Regions from separate parts of the Romboutsia sp. BSD2780061687b_171204_C1 genome, predicted to be linked through region 1. Evidence: predicted binding sites of a transcription regulator. Region 1 holds the regulator's gene; each other region holds the start of a gene.
The links. Region 1 encodes HrcA, which represses chaperone genes, less so after heat shock. Its sites were predicted from a motif close to TTAGCACTCNNNNNNNNNGAGTGCTAA; they were not measured.
Positions count from the first base shown of each region.

Region 2: the regulator HrcA is predicted to act here: its motif matches at 1,334-1,360, upstream of clpB (ATP-dependent chaperone ClpB).
Region 3: the regulator HrcA is predicted to act here: its motif matches at 1,980-2,006, upstream of I2H23_RS11490 (co-chaperone GroES).

Region 1 is NZ_JADMRK010000001.1:99,899-104,989, reverse strand. It holds gene dnaJ (molecular chaperone DnaJ) at 1-284, opposite strand, end outside; gene dnaK (molecular chaperone DnaK) at 433-2,271, opposite strand; gene grpE (nucleotide exchange factor GrpE) at 2,428-2,985, opposite strand; gene hrcA (heat-inducible transcriptional repressor HrcA) at 3,004-4,020, opposite strand; gene hemW (radical SAM family heme chaperone HemW) at 4,120-5,091, opposite strand, start outside.
Region 2 is NZ_JADMRK010000001.1:839,190-844,280, forward strand. It holds gene clpB (ATP-dependent chaperone ClpB) at 1-1,257, opposite strand, end outside; gene I2H23_RS04270 (hypothetical protein) at 1,487-1,915, opposite strand; gene I2H23_RS04275 (Bax inhibitor-1/YccA family protein) at 2,068-2,733, opposite strand; gene I2H23_RS04280 (hypothetical protein) at 2,823-3,410, opposite strand; gene ytaF (sporulation membrane protein YtaF) at 3,585-4,202, shown strand; gene I2H23_RS04290 (Na/Pi cotransporter family protein) at 4,241-5,091, opposite strand, start outside.
Region 3 is NZ_JADMRK010000006.1:40,344-45,434, reverse strand. It holds gene groL (chaperonin GroEL) at 1-1,602, opposite strand, end outside; gene I2H23_RS11490 (co-chaperone GroES) at 1,621-1,905, opposite strand; gene cls (cardiolipin synthase) at 2,060-3,550, opposite strand; gene I2H23_RS11480 (DNA-3-methyladenine glycosylase family protein) at 3,567-4,442, opposite strand; gene I2H23_RS11475 (deoxynucleoside kinase) at 4,618-5,091, shown strand, end outside.

The DNA of each region.
Region 1 (5,091 bases):
AATCCACCGAATCCTTGACCACCAAATCCTCCTTGGCCACCAAATCCTCCTTGACCGTTTACACCATCATGTCCGAATTGATCGTACATTTGTCTTTTACTATCATCTGATAATACTTCGTACGCTTCATTTATTTCCTTGAATTTTTCTTCTGCTTCTTTATCACCAGGATTTCTATCTGGGTGATACTTCATAGCAAGTTTTCTATATGCTTTTTTAAGGGCTTGAGCATCGGCACTTTTATCTACACCAAGCACCTCATAATAATCTCTCTTAGCACTCATTATTTGTCACCACCTTTATTATTACAAAATAATAGCTTGTAGAATATCATACTACAAGCTATTATTATTTTTAAGTATTAGTATATAACTATCTACTTATGAAAAGATACTCTTTTCTATTATATATTAAACTATATATTTTCGTAACCTATTTTTCATCATTTACTTCTGTGAAGTCAGCATCTACAACGTTATCGTCTTGAGCACCTTGACCAGCTTCTCCACCTTGAGCCCCAGCCTCAGCTTGTGCTTGTTGATACATCATTTCAGAAACTTTATGGAATTTGTTCATAACTTCATCCATAGCTTTTCTTATTTCTTCACCTGTTGACTCTTCTTTATCTTTAACTGCCTTAAGTTCAGCTATTGCAGCTTCTATAGCACTCTTATCTTCAGCACTTACTTTGTCACCTAATTCATTTAAAGTTTTTTCTGTTTGGTATATAGTTGAATCAGCTTGGTTTAATGCTTCTATTTTATCTTTCTTTTGCTTATCAGCTTCAGCATTCATTTCAGCTTCTTTAACTTTCTTTTCTATTTCTTCTTCACTTAAATTAGTTCCAGAAGTTATAGTAACTTTTTGCTCTTTTCCAGTTCCTAAGTCTTTAGCAGTAACGTGAACTATACCGTTAGCATCTATATCGAAAGTAACTTCTATTTGAGGTATTCCTCTTGGAGCTGGTGGTATATCAGTTAATTGGAATCTACCTAAAGTAGTGTTATCATATGACATACTTCTTTCACCTTGAAGAACATGTATATCAACAGCAGTTTGGTTATCAGCAGCAGTTGAGAATACTTGTGACTTCTTAGTTGGTATTGTAGTATTTCTTTCTATTATTTTAGTCATTACGTTACCCATAGTTTCTATACCTAATGATAATGGAGTAACATCTAGAAGTAATAAATCATTAACATCTCCAGATAATACACCTGCTTGTATAGCAGCACCTGCAGCAACACATTCGTCTGGATTTAATCCTTTGTGTGGTTCTTTTCCTATGAATTTCTTAACAGCTTCTTGAACAGCTGGTATTCTTGTAGAACCACCAACTAATAATACATCATCTATATCAGAAGTTGAAAGACCTGCATCTTGTAATGCTCTTCTTGTTGGTTCCATAGTTTTTTCTACTAAATGAGCAGTTAACTCATCAAACTTAGCTCTTGATATATCCATAGTTAAGTGTTTTGGACCCTCAGCAGTAGCTGTTATGAAAGGTAAGTTTACGTTAGTTGTCATTGTTGATGATAACTCTTTTTTAGCCTTTTCAGCAGCTTCTTTTAATCTTTGAAGAGCCATATTATCATTTCTTAAGTCTACACCTTCAGCTTTTTTGAATTCTTCAGCTAAGTAGTCTATTAATACTTGGTCAAAGTCATCTCCACCTAATCTGTTGTTACCAGCAGTAGCTAAAACTTCGAAAGTTCCATCTCCTATTTCAAGAACTGAAACGTCAAATGTTCCTCCACCTAAGTCAAATACTAATATTTTTTTATCTTGGTCTAACTTATCCATACCATAAGCAAGTGCAGCAGCAGTTGGCTCATTTATTATTCTCTTAACATCAAGTCCTGCTATTCTACCTGCATCTTTTGTTGCTTGTCTTTGAGCATCTGTGAAGTATGCTGGAACTGTTATAACAGCTTCAGTTACAGGTTGCCCTAAGTAGCTTTCTGCATCTGCTTTTAATTTTTGTAAGATTATAGCTGATATTTCTTGTGGTGTATAATCTTTACCATCTATATTAACTTTGTAATCTGTTCCCATGTGAGTTTTTATTGATATTATAGTTCTATCTGCATTTGTAACAGCTTGTCTTTTTGCAGGCTCCCCTACTATTCTATCTCCGTCCTTAGTAAATGCTACTACTGATGGAGTAGTTCTCATACCTTCTGCATTAGTTATTATTTGTGGTTCTCCACCTTCTAATACCGCTACACAAGAGTTTGTTGTTCCTAAGTCAATTCCTATTATTTTTCCCATGACCAAATTCCTCCTAAATAATTTTTTATGATTTTTATTCTATATAGAATTTAGTTATTATTTATTTTATATATTTAAATATCTAAGTTCTAATTTTGCTAGAACATAAGATATATTTTAGCTAAATTCTTAAACTTTATTGCTATTTATATCAAACTAGCAAGATACTTTAACCATACTTGGTCTTAATACTTTATTTCCTAGTTTGTATCCTTTTTGAAGTACCATTACAACCTTATTTGCTTCAACTCCATCAACACTTTCTTGCATTACTGCTAAGTGTAAATTTGGATCAAAGTCTGCATTTTCAGCTTCTATTGCTTCAACTCCATACTTTGTAAGTATTCCTTGAAGTTGCTTATATACTAAGTCTATTCCTTGGTACATACTTCCTTCTTTGTCATCACAAGCTTCTAAAGCTCTTTCCATACTATCGATAACAGGTATTATATCGTTTAGTATTTTTTCATTTGCAAATAATCCTATAGTTTCTTTTTCTTCATTTGTTCTTCTTCTATAGTTTGCATATTCTGCTTGAAGTCTTTGATGCTTATCATTAAGAGCCTCTAATTCTTCTCTTAATTTATTTTCTTCTAATTTGTCATTTATATCTGTAACATTGTCTTCTACAACTTCCTCAGTCGTTTCTTCAATTTCACTTGAAGTTTCTAATTCTTCTTTTACATTTTCTTTTTCTAAATTATTTTCTTGCAATATGTTACACCCCTTAATCTATTTTTTGTTAAAAATCAAACTCATATAATTAACAATTGTATAAATCTTAGCATAGTCCATTCTTGTAGGCCCTATAAAACTTATACGCCCTACTAGATCTCTACTTATATTATAAGTTGCTGTAACTATACTACAATCTTGCGCTAACTCAAAATCATTATCACTACCAATGATTATATTAACATTATCCTTCTGTATACCTTTTGACTTAGCCATACTAGATATCATTTCCTTATGTTCTAGCATATGTAAAAATGACTTGGCCTTAAGTACATCATTAAATTCAGGATAGTTGAATATATTAGTTGCTCCACTTAGTGAAATTGATGTATCATCATTGGCATCAAAATTTAGTGCATCTATTAATTCATCTATTAACACTGCATGTTCACTTATTTCATATTTTATAAATGCTATAAGTTTTTCATCTAAATCAACTATACTTTTTCCTGATAATTTTCTAGTTAGATTGTCAGAAATTATGTTTAATTTTGATTGATCTAAATGAGTGTTAGTAGCTAAATTTACATTTTTTATATCACCTTTATCTGTAACAACTATTAATAAAATGTTGTTATCACTCATACTAACTAACTGTATGTGTTTTATAACACTTTGATTAACTAAGTTTTTAGTAACAGCTACAGTTGTATAATTAGTAATTTCTGACAATAGCTTAGAAGTCTCATGAATTAAATCTCTTATATCATTAACATTTTTATTTATACAACTCTCTATTAAAATTTTCTCTTCATCACTAAGTTCACTTTGACTCATAAGAGAATCTACATAAAGCTTGTATCCTTTCTCAGATGGAACTCTGCCTGCCGAGGTATGTGGCTGGATTAAATATCCTAATTCTTCAAGGTCAGCCATTTCATTCCTTATAGTAGCAGCACTTACACCTAAGTCATGTTTTTTTGATATAGTTCGTGAGCCTACAGCCTCAGCTGTTTCTATATAATCTTTAACTATAGCTTTGAGGATCTTTAATTTTCTTTCATTTAATTCCATCACCTTCACTCCTCGCTGTTAGCACTCACTACTTTCGAGTGCTAAAAAGATTATATATATTATATATCATTTTATTTTATTCTTGTCAACACTTTCTAATTAATTTATAAATTCAACAAATACAGAATTTGATATTTCTCGTCCTTTTTGAGTAAGATTAATACCTAATTTACTTTCTTTTATTAAGTTTTTATTTTTCAAATCCTCAATTTGCTTATTATATTTATTTTTGAATTCTATATTAAATTCTTTTTTAAAGTCTTCAAAATATATCCCTTCATTCATTCTAAGTCCCATAAATATTTTTTCTTGTATTTTATCTTCTATACTTAAATTTTCTAAATTACTTATAGGTTTTTCATTTTTTTCTATCATATTATGATACTCATCTAGATTTTCTACATTATTATATCTACTATTTCCTAGATATCCAGATGCCCCTGCACCTAACCCTATATAATGATAACACTTCCAGTATAGTATATTATGCTTACACTCAAAACCTGGCTTTGAATAGTTTGATATTTCATATTGATTGTACCCATTTTGTTTTAGGTAATTTATTGTGTGATTATACATATTTATATCTGTATCTTCATCTATAAGTTCAAATTCATTGTCTTCATACATATCATATAACTTTGTGCCCTCTTCTAATATAAGTGAATACGCTGATATATGTGATGGGTTTAATGAAATAATTTTTTCTAAGCTTTCTTTCCATTCATCAATGTTATGATTTGGAAGTGCATACATTAAATCTACATTTATATTATCAAAACCAACATCTAAAGCTTCTTTATAATTTTTCTCAAACTCTTCATATGTATGGATTCTTCCTATTTCCTTTAGTTTATTATTTTGTACTGCCTGAAGACCTATACTTAATCTGTTTACTCCACACTTTTTCATAGTTTCTAATTTTTCTCTTGTTAATGTTCCTGGATTGCACTCCATAGTTACTTCAGCATTATCCTTTATATTGAAGTTCTTATAAATATTATTAAATATTTCTTCAATTTCATTAGATGTTAGTATGCTTGGAGTTCCTCCCCCTAAAAATATACTACA
Region 2 (5,091 bases), 740 kb from region 1:
AGTGTCTAGTTCTGTTGGTAAAGAATCTATCTCACTTCTAATCATAGCACCAGCTTCATCTATTAAGTCTATTGCTTTATCAGGAAGGTATCTATCTTGTATATATCTATCTGATAATTTAGCAGCAGCTACTATTGCGTTATCATGTATTCTTATACCATGATGTATTTCAAATCTTTCTTTAAGCCCACGAAGTATAGATATAGTATCTGATACACTTGGTTCCTCTGCTATAACTGGTTGGAAACGTCTTTCAAGTGCTTTATCTTTTTCTATATATTGTCTATATTCATCAAATGTAGTAGCACCTATACAATTAAGTTCTCCACGAGCTAACATTGGTTTTATTAGGTTACCAGCATCCATTGCTCCATCAGTTTTACCAGCACCTACTATTGTGTGTATCTCATCTATAAATAGTATTATTTTTCCTTCTGAAGATTGAACTTCTTTAAGTACTGCTTTTAATCTTTCTTCAAATTCCCCTCTATATTTTGCACCTGCTATTAATGAACCCATATCTAGTGCATAAATAACTTTATCCTTAAGTCCTTCTGGTACATCTCCACGAACTATTCTTTCTGCTAATCCTTCAACTATTGCAGTTTTACCAACACCAGGTTCACCTATAAGTACTGGATTATTTTTAGTTCTTCTTGATAATATTCTTATAACTCTTCTTATTTCTTCGTCACGACCTATAACTGGATCTAATTTATTTTTCTTAGCTAAATCTACTAAATTAGTTCCATATCTAGTTAGTGCTTCATAAGTGCCTTCAGGATCTTGAGTTTCTACTCTTTGACTTCCACGAACTTGTGATAGTACTTCTAAGAAATTACTTTTATTTATATTGTATTGTCTTAATACTTTTCCTACTGGTGTATTACCTTCCATATCTATCATAGCAAGCATTACATGTTCTACACTTATATAAGAATCTTTAAATTCTTTAGATATTTCTTCTGCTTTTATTAAAATTTCATTTATTCTTCTTGTAGCTGTAACACCTTGTGAACTTATACCTTCTCCATGAATTTGAGGTAATTTGCTCAGTTCCATATCTATACTATTTTTTACTGAATCTACTGATACACCCATTTTTTCTAATATATTAGGTATAAGTCCATCTTCTTGATTGACTAATGCACTTAATAAGTGTATAACATCTATTTGTTGATTATGGTTTTTAACACCTATATTATAAGCTTCATTTAAAGCTTTTTGTACCCTTACAGTCATTCTTTCTATATCCATATGTATCCCTCCACTATCATAATATATATTATTTTCAGTAAAATCTTAATTATTTATTTTATTTAGAATTTTCTTATTAGCACTCTATTGAGTTGAGTGCTAATAATTTATTAACTACAATATACTCCTATAAAAATACTTTGTCAATAGTTTTTTATCTTATTTGTCAATATAAAATATATAAAAGTAAAAGCACCTATTACAATTCATTGGAATAGGTGCTTTTACTTTAGCTTTTCATATTATATTCTTGTAATTTTTTAATGTTTTCTAATTCCTTTATAAAATCATTAGCCTGAATATAATCTATATATAAAAGACAAGAAACCTCTTTTGTTTTTTCACTTATTCTAGTAGTTATTCTAATATGATCCTCTAATTTCTTTGTGTAAAATTTGTATATTAAATCAAGGTGTACTCTATCTCCGTTTAATATTATATCTATACTTTCCTTAGGAATTTCCACATCTACATTTTTTTGAGTACAACCCTTAGATATATTATTATATTTAGTATATTTATAAGAATATCCCTTATAATCAAATCTATTGCTTTCCTTTATTCTATTTAATATATACTCTCCCTCTTCCTCTTTTAGAAAGTCTTCTTCTTCAAAGAAATAATATTTAGCGAAATAGTCTAATTTATATTTTCCCATAGTTTCCTCCTGAGTTATATAATAATAGTATTCCTATATTTAATAATTATATGAAGGTTATTTAGAATTAAATTATTGCAAATATATAAGGATTTAAGGATAAATAAAAAGACTAGATTATACTAATTAGTATAATCTAGTCTTTTTATTTATTAATCTTTGAATTCATATATTAAATTTAATAAATCTAGTAAGATATTTACAAAATCTAGATAAAGATTTAATACATGTATAGATAAATCATTCTTACTTATTATGTTTCCTGATTCTATGTCATATTTTATTAGACTTATATCATATAATATATATCCTGAGAATATTAATATACCCAGAACACTATATAATATATTTAATGTCTGTGAACCTATAAATATATTTATTATACATAGAAGTAAAAGTGATATAAGACCTGCAAATAATATAGATCCTATACCTAGGTAATGCCCAGCTTTCTTTCTATAAGATATAAAGGCTAGTATACCAAATAATATACAAGTTCCAAGTAAAGCATTAATTACTATAGATGTTCCTAAACTTTGTAAGTAAAAAGATAATAGTGGATATAAAAGTATACCATCTATAAATGTAAATAAGTAAACATAGTTCATAGAAAAACTTCTAGGTATTATACTTTTCTTAGATAATATTGCCATTATAAGTAAACCTATTATTAAAAATGGTAATATTAAATTTGCTACTTGAACAACACTTATAGGAATAAAAGCTTGCCCAAATGCAAACCCTATAAACATAAATAGTATAGATATTGCTAGATATTTAAAAATATCAGCCATTGGGTTTGTAATTTCTTTATGCATTTTTATCATCTCCATATATTATAAAAAACTATATATGTATTATACCATATATTGTTAAATTTATATTATATGAAATAATTTGTATCAAATTAGTTGATTATATTACTTATGCTATCAGAAATTTTATTTACTTTATCATTCGCTACATTTGTTAGGTTTTCTTTAGTATTTTCTATTTTAGATTGTATAGAGTTAATATCACTTTGTAATTCTTTTTCTTTATCTAAATAATTACTTAAATTAATATCTTTTATAAAATCATCTAAATTTTCAGATAAATTATTTTTGTATTTACCTATCAAAGTTTTTAATTTGTCATCTCCTATGTTAGCAAGTTCATCAATTGATGTAAGTTTATTTTCTATGTCTCTTAATTTCATATCATCTAAACTCAATATTTTGTTAGTATAATTAGATATCTTCTTTTGATCTAGATTAGTATTATTTGACTTATCTATAGAAACCTTATCTTCAATTTCTTCTACAGAGTCTTTATATTTGTTTTTTATTTCAGATAGCATATTATCTATCTCTTTTATTGATTCGTCTGATTTTTCTTCAACATTAGATACTGCCTTTTCTTGATCTTTTTGTATATCATTTTTATCGCAAGCCACAATACCTAATGACATTAATGATATTATAATTAATGATATTATTTTTTTATTGCACTTCATTTATATAACTCCTCTTAATATTTTAGTATTTATATTTTACCACTAAAATCTAACTATTTACAACCTTATTTAATTTAATCAAAATAAATTATACATTTATAATATTTTATAGTTAACAAAATACGAATTAATTAATATCTTAATATTAGTTAAATATTTTGGGGGTGTCATCCAATGCTACAATCTCTTCTCTTGGTGCTATCACTTTCATTAGATACATTTGTAGCTAGTGTTGCTTATGGTACAAATAAAATTAAAATTCCTTTTAAATCGGCATCTATAATAACATTAGTATCTACAATTACTTTAGGTATTTCTTTATTTTTGGGATCTTTGTTTAAAGATTTACTATCAGCCAATATAGCATCCTTATTAAGCTTTTTATTGTTATTAGGGCTTGGCATATTTAGATTATTTGAATGTATAATTAAAAGCTATATAGATAAAATATATAATAATCAAGCTCCTCTAACATTTAAATTATTTGATTTTAAGTTTGTACTTGAAATTTATGCGGATGAAACTAAAGCAGATTATGATAAATCTAAAATGCTTACACCTAAAGAAGCTTTTTATCTTGCAATAGCTCTTTCTTTAGATAGTTTAGCAGTTGGATTTGGAAGCAGTTTAGGATATATTAATTATGCAGAAGTTTTATTATTATCTTTAATTATTGGATTTTTATCTTTACTATTTGGTTGTATAGTAGGTTGTCATATTAATAAGATTAGCCATATTAATTTGTCTTGGTTATCAGGAGTAATGCTTATAGCTCTTGCATTTATAAGATAAAAAAAGAGTTATCTCATACTTGAGATAACTCTTTTGACTTATGCTACTTTATTACTGTTTGCTTTTATAACTTGTTGAGCTATATTTACTGAATGGTCAGATATTCTCTCTAAATTACTTACTATATCTAAATAAACAACTCCATTATCTATTGTGCATACACTCTCATCTAATCTTTTCATATGATTTTGACGACATACTTTTTCCATTATATCAACTTGTTCTTCCATTTTGACAACTCTTAATGCTAAATCCACATTATTAGATTCTAAAGATTCAAGTGCATAAGTATATGTGCTTAATACTTTGTTGTATATTTCAGTTAACTCACCTTTACATTCATCAGATAATTTTAATTCTTTAGTTAATATTATTTCTGATAATTCAGCTATATTTTCAGCATGATCTCCTATTCTTTCTATATCATTTACAGTATTGAATAGATAGTCAACACCTTCTCTTGAATCATCATTTAAAGTTGTTTTAGATAGCTTTAGTAAGAAACTTAGTATAGCTTTTTGTAATTCATTTATCTTTATTTCTTCATTAAATGCCTTTTTTATTTTAGCATCTGACATTTCAAGCACACCTTCCATTGAACAAATCAGAGCTTTCTTAGCTTTTTCACCCATTCTTAAAGTCTCTTTAATAGTATTTGATAAAGCTATAGATGGTGTTTCTAATATTCTTTCATCTAAGAATTTAACAGTTTTTCTCTCTTCTATTTCATCTTCTTTCTCTGGAACTAACTTCATAGTAAGTTTTACTATTAACTTAGAAAAAGGTAATAGTAGTATAACGTTAGTTATATTAAATAAAGTATGTGCATTAGCTATTTGTCTACTCACATCATTTGGATCTAAGTGTGTAACTACCATTGTTATTGGCT
Region 3 (5,091 bases), on a different contig from region 1:
ACCCATTCCTGGCATTGGAGTATCACTTTCTGGAAGGTCTGCAACAGCAGCCTCAGTAGTTAAAAATACTCCAGCTATAGAAGAAGCATTTTGTAATGCACTTCTAGTAACTTTAGTTGGGTCAACTATACCAGTTTCTATCATATTTACATATCTTTCATTTAAAGCATCAAATCCGACTTCAGCTTCTTCATTTATTACTTTTTGTATTATTACAGCACCTTCAAGACCTGCATTTATAGCTATTTGTCTTAATGGCTCTTCTAATGATTTTCTTATTATCTTAGCACCTAATTGTACTTCACCTTCTAGTGTCTCTATTAACTTATCTACAACTGGTATAACACTTACTAATGCAGTACCACCACCAGCAACTATACCTTCTTCTACAGCCGCTCTTGTAGCGTTAAGTGCATCTTCTATTCTTAATTTTCTTTCTTTCATTTCAACTTCTGTAGCAGCTCCAACCTTTATCACAGCTACTCCACCAGCAAGTTTAGCTAATCTTTCCATTAACTTTTCTGTATCAAATTCAGAAGTAGTTTCTTCTACTTGATGTTTTATTTGATTAACTCTATTTTCTATAGCTACCTTATCACCAAATCCATCTACGATTGTAGTACTTTCTTTAGTAACTTTTACAGAACCAGCTCTACCTAACATAGTTAAGTCAGCTTCTTTTAAGTCATATCCTAATTCGTCAGATATAACAGTTCCTCCTGTAAGTATAGCTATATCTTCAAGCATTGCTTTTCTTCTATCTCCAAATCCTGGAGCTTTAACAGCAACAACCTCAAATGTTCCTCTTAATTTATTAACTACTAATGTAGATAATGCTTCTCCATCTACATCTTCAGCTATTATTAATAACTTCTTACCTTGTTGAACGATTTGCTCAAGAACTGGTAATATGTCTTGTATATTAGATATTTTTCTATCTGTTATTAATATATATGGATCATTTAATACAGCTTCCATCTTATCTACATCTGTTACCATGTAAGCAGATACAAATCCTCTATCAAATTGCATACCTTCAACAGCATCTAATTCTGTATGCATAGTTTTAGATTCTTCAACTGTTATAACTCCATCTTTTCCTACGATTTCCATAGCTTCTGCTATTAACTTACCAACTTCTTCGTCTCCAGCAGATATAGAAGCAACTTGAGATATAGATTCTTTAGTTTCTATAGTTCTTGATTGTTTCTTTAATTCTTCAACTGCTACTTCAACAGCTTTTTGTATACCTTTTCTTAGTAATACTGGGTTAGCTCCAGCAGTTACGTTCTTTAATCCTTCTCTTATTATAGCTTGAGCAAGTACTGTTGCAGTTGTAGTACCATCTCCAGCTACATCATTAGTCTTAGTGGCAACTTCTTTAACTAATTGAGCTCCCATATTTTCAAATCTATCTTCTAACTCTATTTCCTTAGCTATTGTAACACCATCATTAGTTATAAGAGGTGCACCAAATTTCTTATCTAATATAACATTTCTTCCTTTAGGTCCTAATGTAACCTTAACTGTATCTGCTAATTTGTTAACACCATTTTCTAAAGCTTTTCTTGAATCTTGTGCAAATTTTATTTCTTTAGCCATTTCTATCCCCTCCTATTATTATTCAACTACTGCTAGTATTTCACTTTGTCTTAATATTGTGTACTCTTGCCCATCTATTTTAACTTCTGTTCCTGCATATTTTTGGAATAAAACTTTATCTCCAACTTTTAATTCCATAACTATTTCTTTTCCGTCAACTATTCCACCTGGTCCTACTTCTAAAACTTCAGCCATTTGTGGCTTTTCTTTAGCAGCTCCTGGTAAAACTATACCACTTGCAGTTTTTTCTTCTGCTTCTAACATCTTAATAACTACTCTGTCAGCTAATGGTCTTATTTTCATATTTTTCCCTCCTAAATGAATTGTAAATATGTAAAAATTCTAATATTTGAAATATATTATAAACAAAATAATTGTTATCACTCTTTAGGTTAGAGTGCTAACAATTATTATAATATATTAATTTCCCATATTTTTCAATAGTTTTTGTTAAATTTTATAATATAGGCGAGAACAACCTAGCTATTGATTCTCTAACCTTTTTACCTAATTTTCGCTTAGAAAATTCATCTAATGTTAACTCTTCACTACTATTTAAATCCTCAAAAAAATCTTTATTCATTCTTTCTACAATTTTTTTGTCATATATAAATGCATTTATTTCAAAATTAAGCATAAAACTTCTTAAATCCATATTAGCAGAGCCTGTAGATGCTATTTTATCATCTATTGTCATTATTTTAGAGTGTATAAATCCCTTTGTATATAAGTAGACTTTACCTCCTGACTTTAATATATCATCAAAGTATGAGTAAGAAGCATTGTTAACTATCTTATGATCAGCTATCTTAGGGAATACTATCCTTACATCAACTCCACTTAGCGCTGCACTTTTAAGTGCTATAAGTATACTTTCATCTGGTATAAAATAAGGAGTTTCTATATAAATACTTTTTTTAGCTTGGCAAATAGCTGAGAAATAAGCATATCGTATAGATTCCCAATCACTATCAGGTCCACTAGCTATTATTTGAACCATACTATTACCACATCTTTGAGGACTTGGGAAATATTTATCTTCTGTTATGATCTCTTTTGTTGTATAGTACCAATCTGTTAAAAATATCATTTGTAACATATACACTGAGGTTCCTTCTATTTTTATATGGGTATCTCTCCAGTATCCAAACTTTTTATTTTTACCCATATATTCATCACCTATATTTAGGCCGCCAGTGTATCCAATTTTTCCATCTATTATAGCTATCTTTCTATGATTTCTATAATTTAGCTTTCCACCTGTCAATGGAAATTTAGCTGGTAAGAATGCTACTATTTCTATTCCATTTTCCTTCATTTCATTAAAAAACTTTCTGTAAAACCAAAACCTCCAACATCCTACATCGTCATATAATATTCTTATCTTTACACCCTCATTGGATTTTTTGATTAATAAATCTTTTAATTCTCTTCCTATTTCACTATCTTTTATAATGAAGTACTCTAAATGTATATGATTTTTTGCATTTTTTATGTCTTCTAGAAGATTTTTAAATTTTTGATTTCCATCAATATATACACTTACTTTATTATTCGTCGTAAATGGAAGTTTTCCTGTATTAAGTAGTAAACTTATTACCCTTTTTTTGCTATAGTCTTCTATATTTTCATTTAATAATTGATTTGTATTAATTGTACTTTGTTCTATATTTGCAATTTCCTCTATTCGCTCTAGATTTTCAAATATCTTTCCTTCTCTTATACTACTTGCTAGCTTTTGTGTTTTAAATAATTTCCTCTTCCTCATATTTCTCCCTAATATAGCATATATAACTAAACCTATTCCTGGAAGTAATATGAAAATGAGTAACCATGTAACAGTTCTAGCAGGATCTCTATTCTCAAGTATTATTGACATAGAAATAATCGCCCCAACAATATATGATATGGTTAAGTAGCTTAAAAACAAAAAAACTCCAATACTCATAATTTCTACCTCATCTTTATCTGCCTATACCAAGCTCCCTTGCATAATAGAATAAATATTGTTGTGCAAACCCAGCCAAATTACCAAACTTATCAATAGCATAAGTTCTCATTTTAGGTAAGCTCATATCTTCACTTACATAAAATTCTTGCATAACTCTTTTTACCCATACATCAACAGGGAAAGTATCATACTTTTGCATTCCAAATAAAGCTATACAGTCCGCTACCTTTGGTCCTACTCCATTAAATTTTTTTAATTCTTTTATGCAATCATCAGTACTTAAACTTGTATATCCAGATATATTTTCATTATCTTTTATTACATTTTCAGTTGTACTTTTTATGTATTTATCTCTAAACCCAGTCTGACATGCTCTTATTTCTTCTTGCGAAGCTTTGTTTAACTCTTCTGGTGTTGGAAAAGCATAATAATCCTTACCTCTATAATTTCCAATATAAGTTCCATAATTTCTTGATAGATTTTCTATTGCTTTTTGTATCATTGGAATCCTATTATTAGAAGATATTATAAATGAAATTAACATTTCCCATCCATCTTGTTTTAATATCCTTATACCATAACCAAACTCAGATGCCTTATTTAAATGTTCATCCATGTTTTTTAAAGTATTTTTTATATCTGTGTAATTTGTTTCTAAATCAAAGTAATTATACCAAATCTCTTCAAAATCCTTTAAATTTGTATTATCTAAGTATATTTTATTTTCTTTCTGAGATACATTTATCACTCTACCTTTTGCAATTCCAGTATATGAGTTATCCGCTTCTTTATGCCATCTAAAGCATTGCCCACATTCAAATATATGCTTAGGATTAAAATCTGCTACACCTTCTAATATTACTGTATTATTTTCTTCATAAACCTTCATTTATATATACTCCTTTTTTATGATTATTCTTAATAATACTAATTTACCCATATTTTATATAAATTAAATCTTCTTATATTCTATCTATCAAATTTTTCCTAAAAATTCTAGAGTAGAATTTAAAATTTTTTTCTGATAAAATACAAAAGATATTATTTTTAGAAGGTGATTTCATATGAAAAATAGAGGAATATTTATTGCTATAGAGGGGCCTATCGGTGTTGGGAAAACTACTTTAGCAACTATACTTAATGAACATTTCGGTTATACTCTTCTTAGAGAAATTGTAGAAGAGAATCCTTTTTTATCAAAATTTTATACTGATATTAAAGAATATGCTTTACAAACAGAAGCATTTTTTCTATTTAATAGGGTAAAACAATTAGAAGATATAGAAAAAAATCAATTAAATAAGTCTCATGGAGTTGTTAGTGATTACCATATAATAAAAAATCTTATATTTGCTGGTATAACACTTGATAATAATCAATTCCATAGATATAAGCAAATGTACAATATATTTGTAAATGATTTGCCTCAACCAGATATAGTTATCTACTTAAACTCTAATACAGATGTCTTAATGAAAAGGATAGCTATGAGAGATAGAAGCTTTGAAAGACAAATGGATAGAAATTATATACATGAA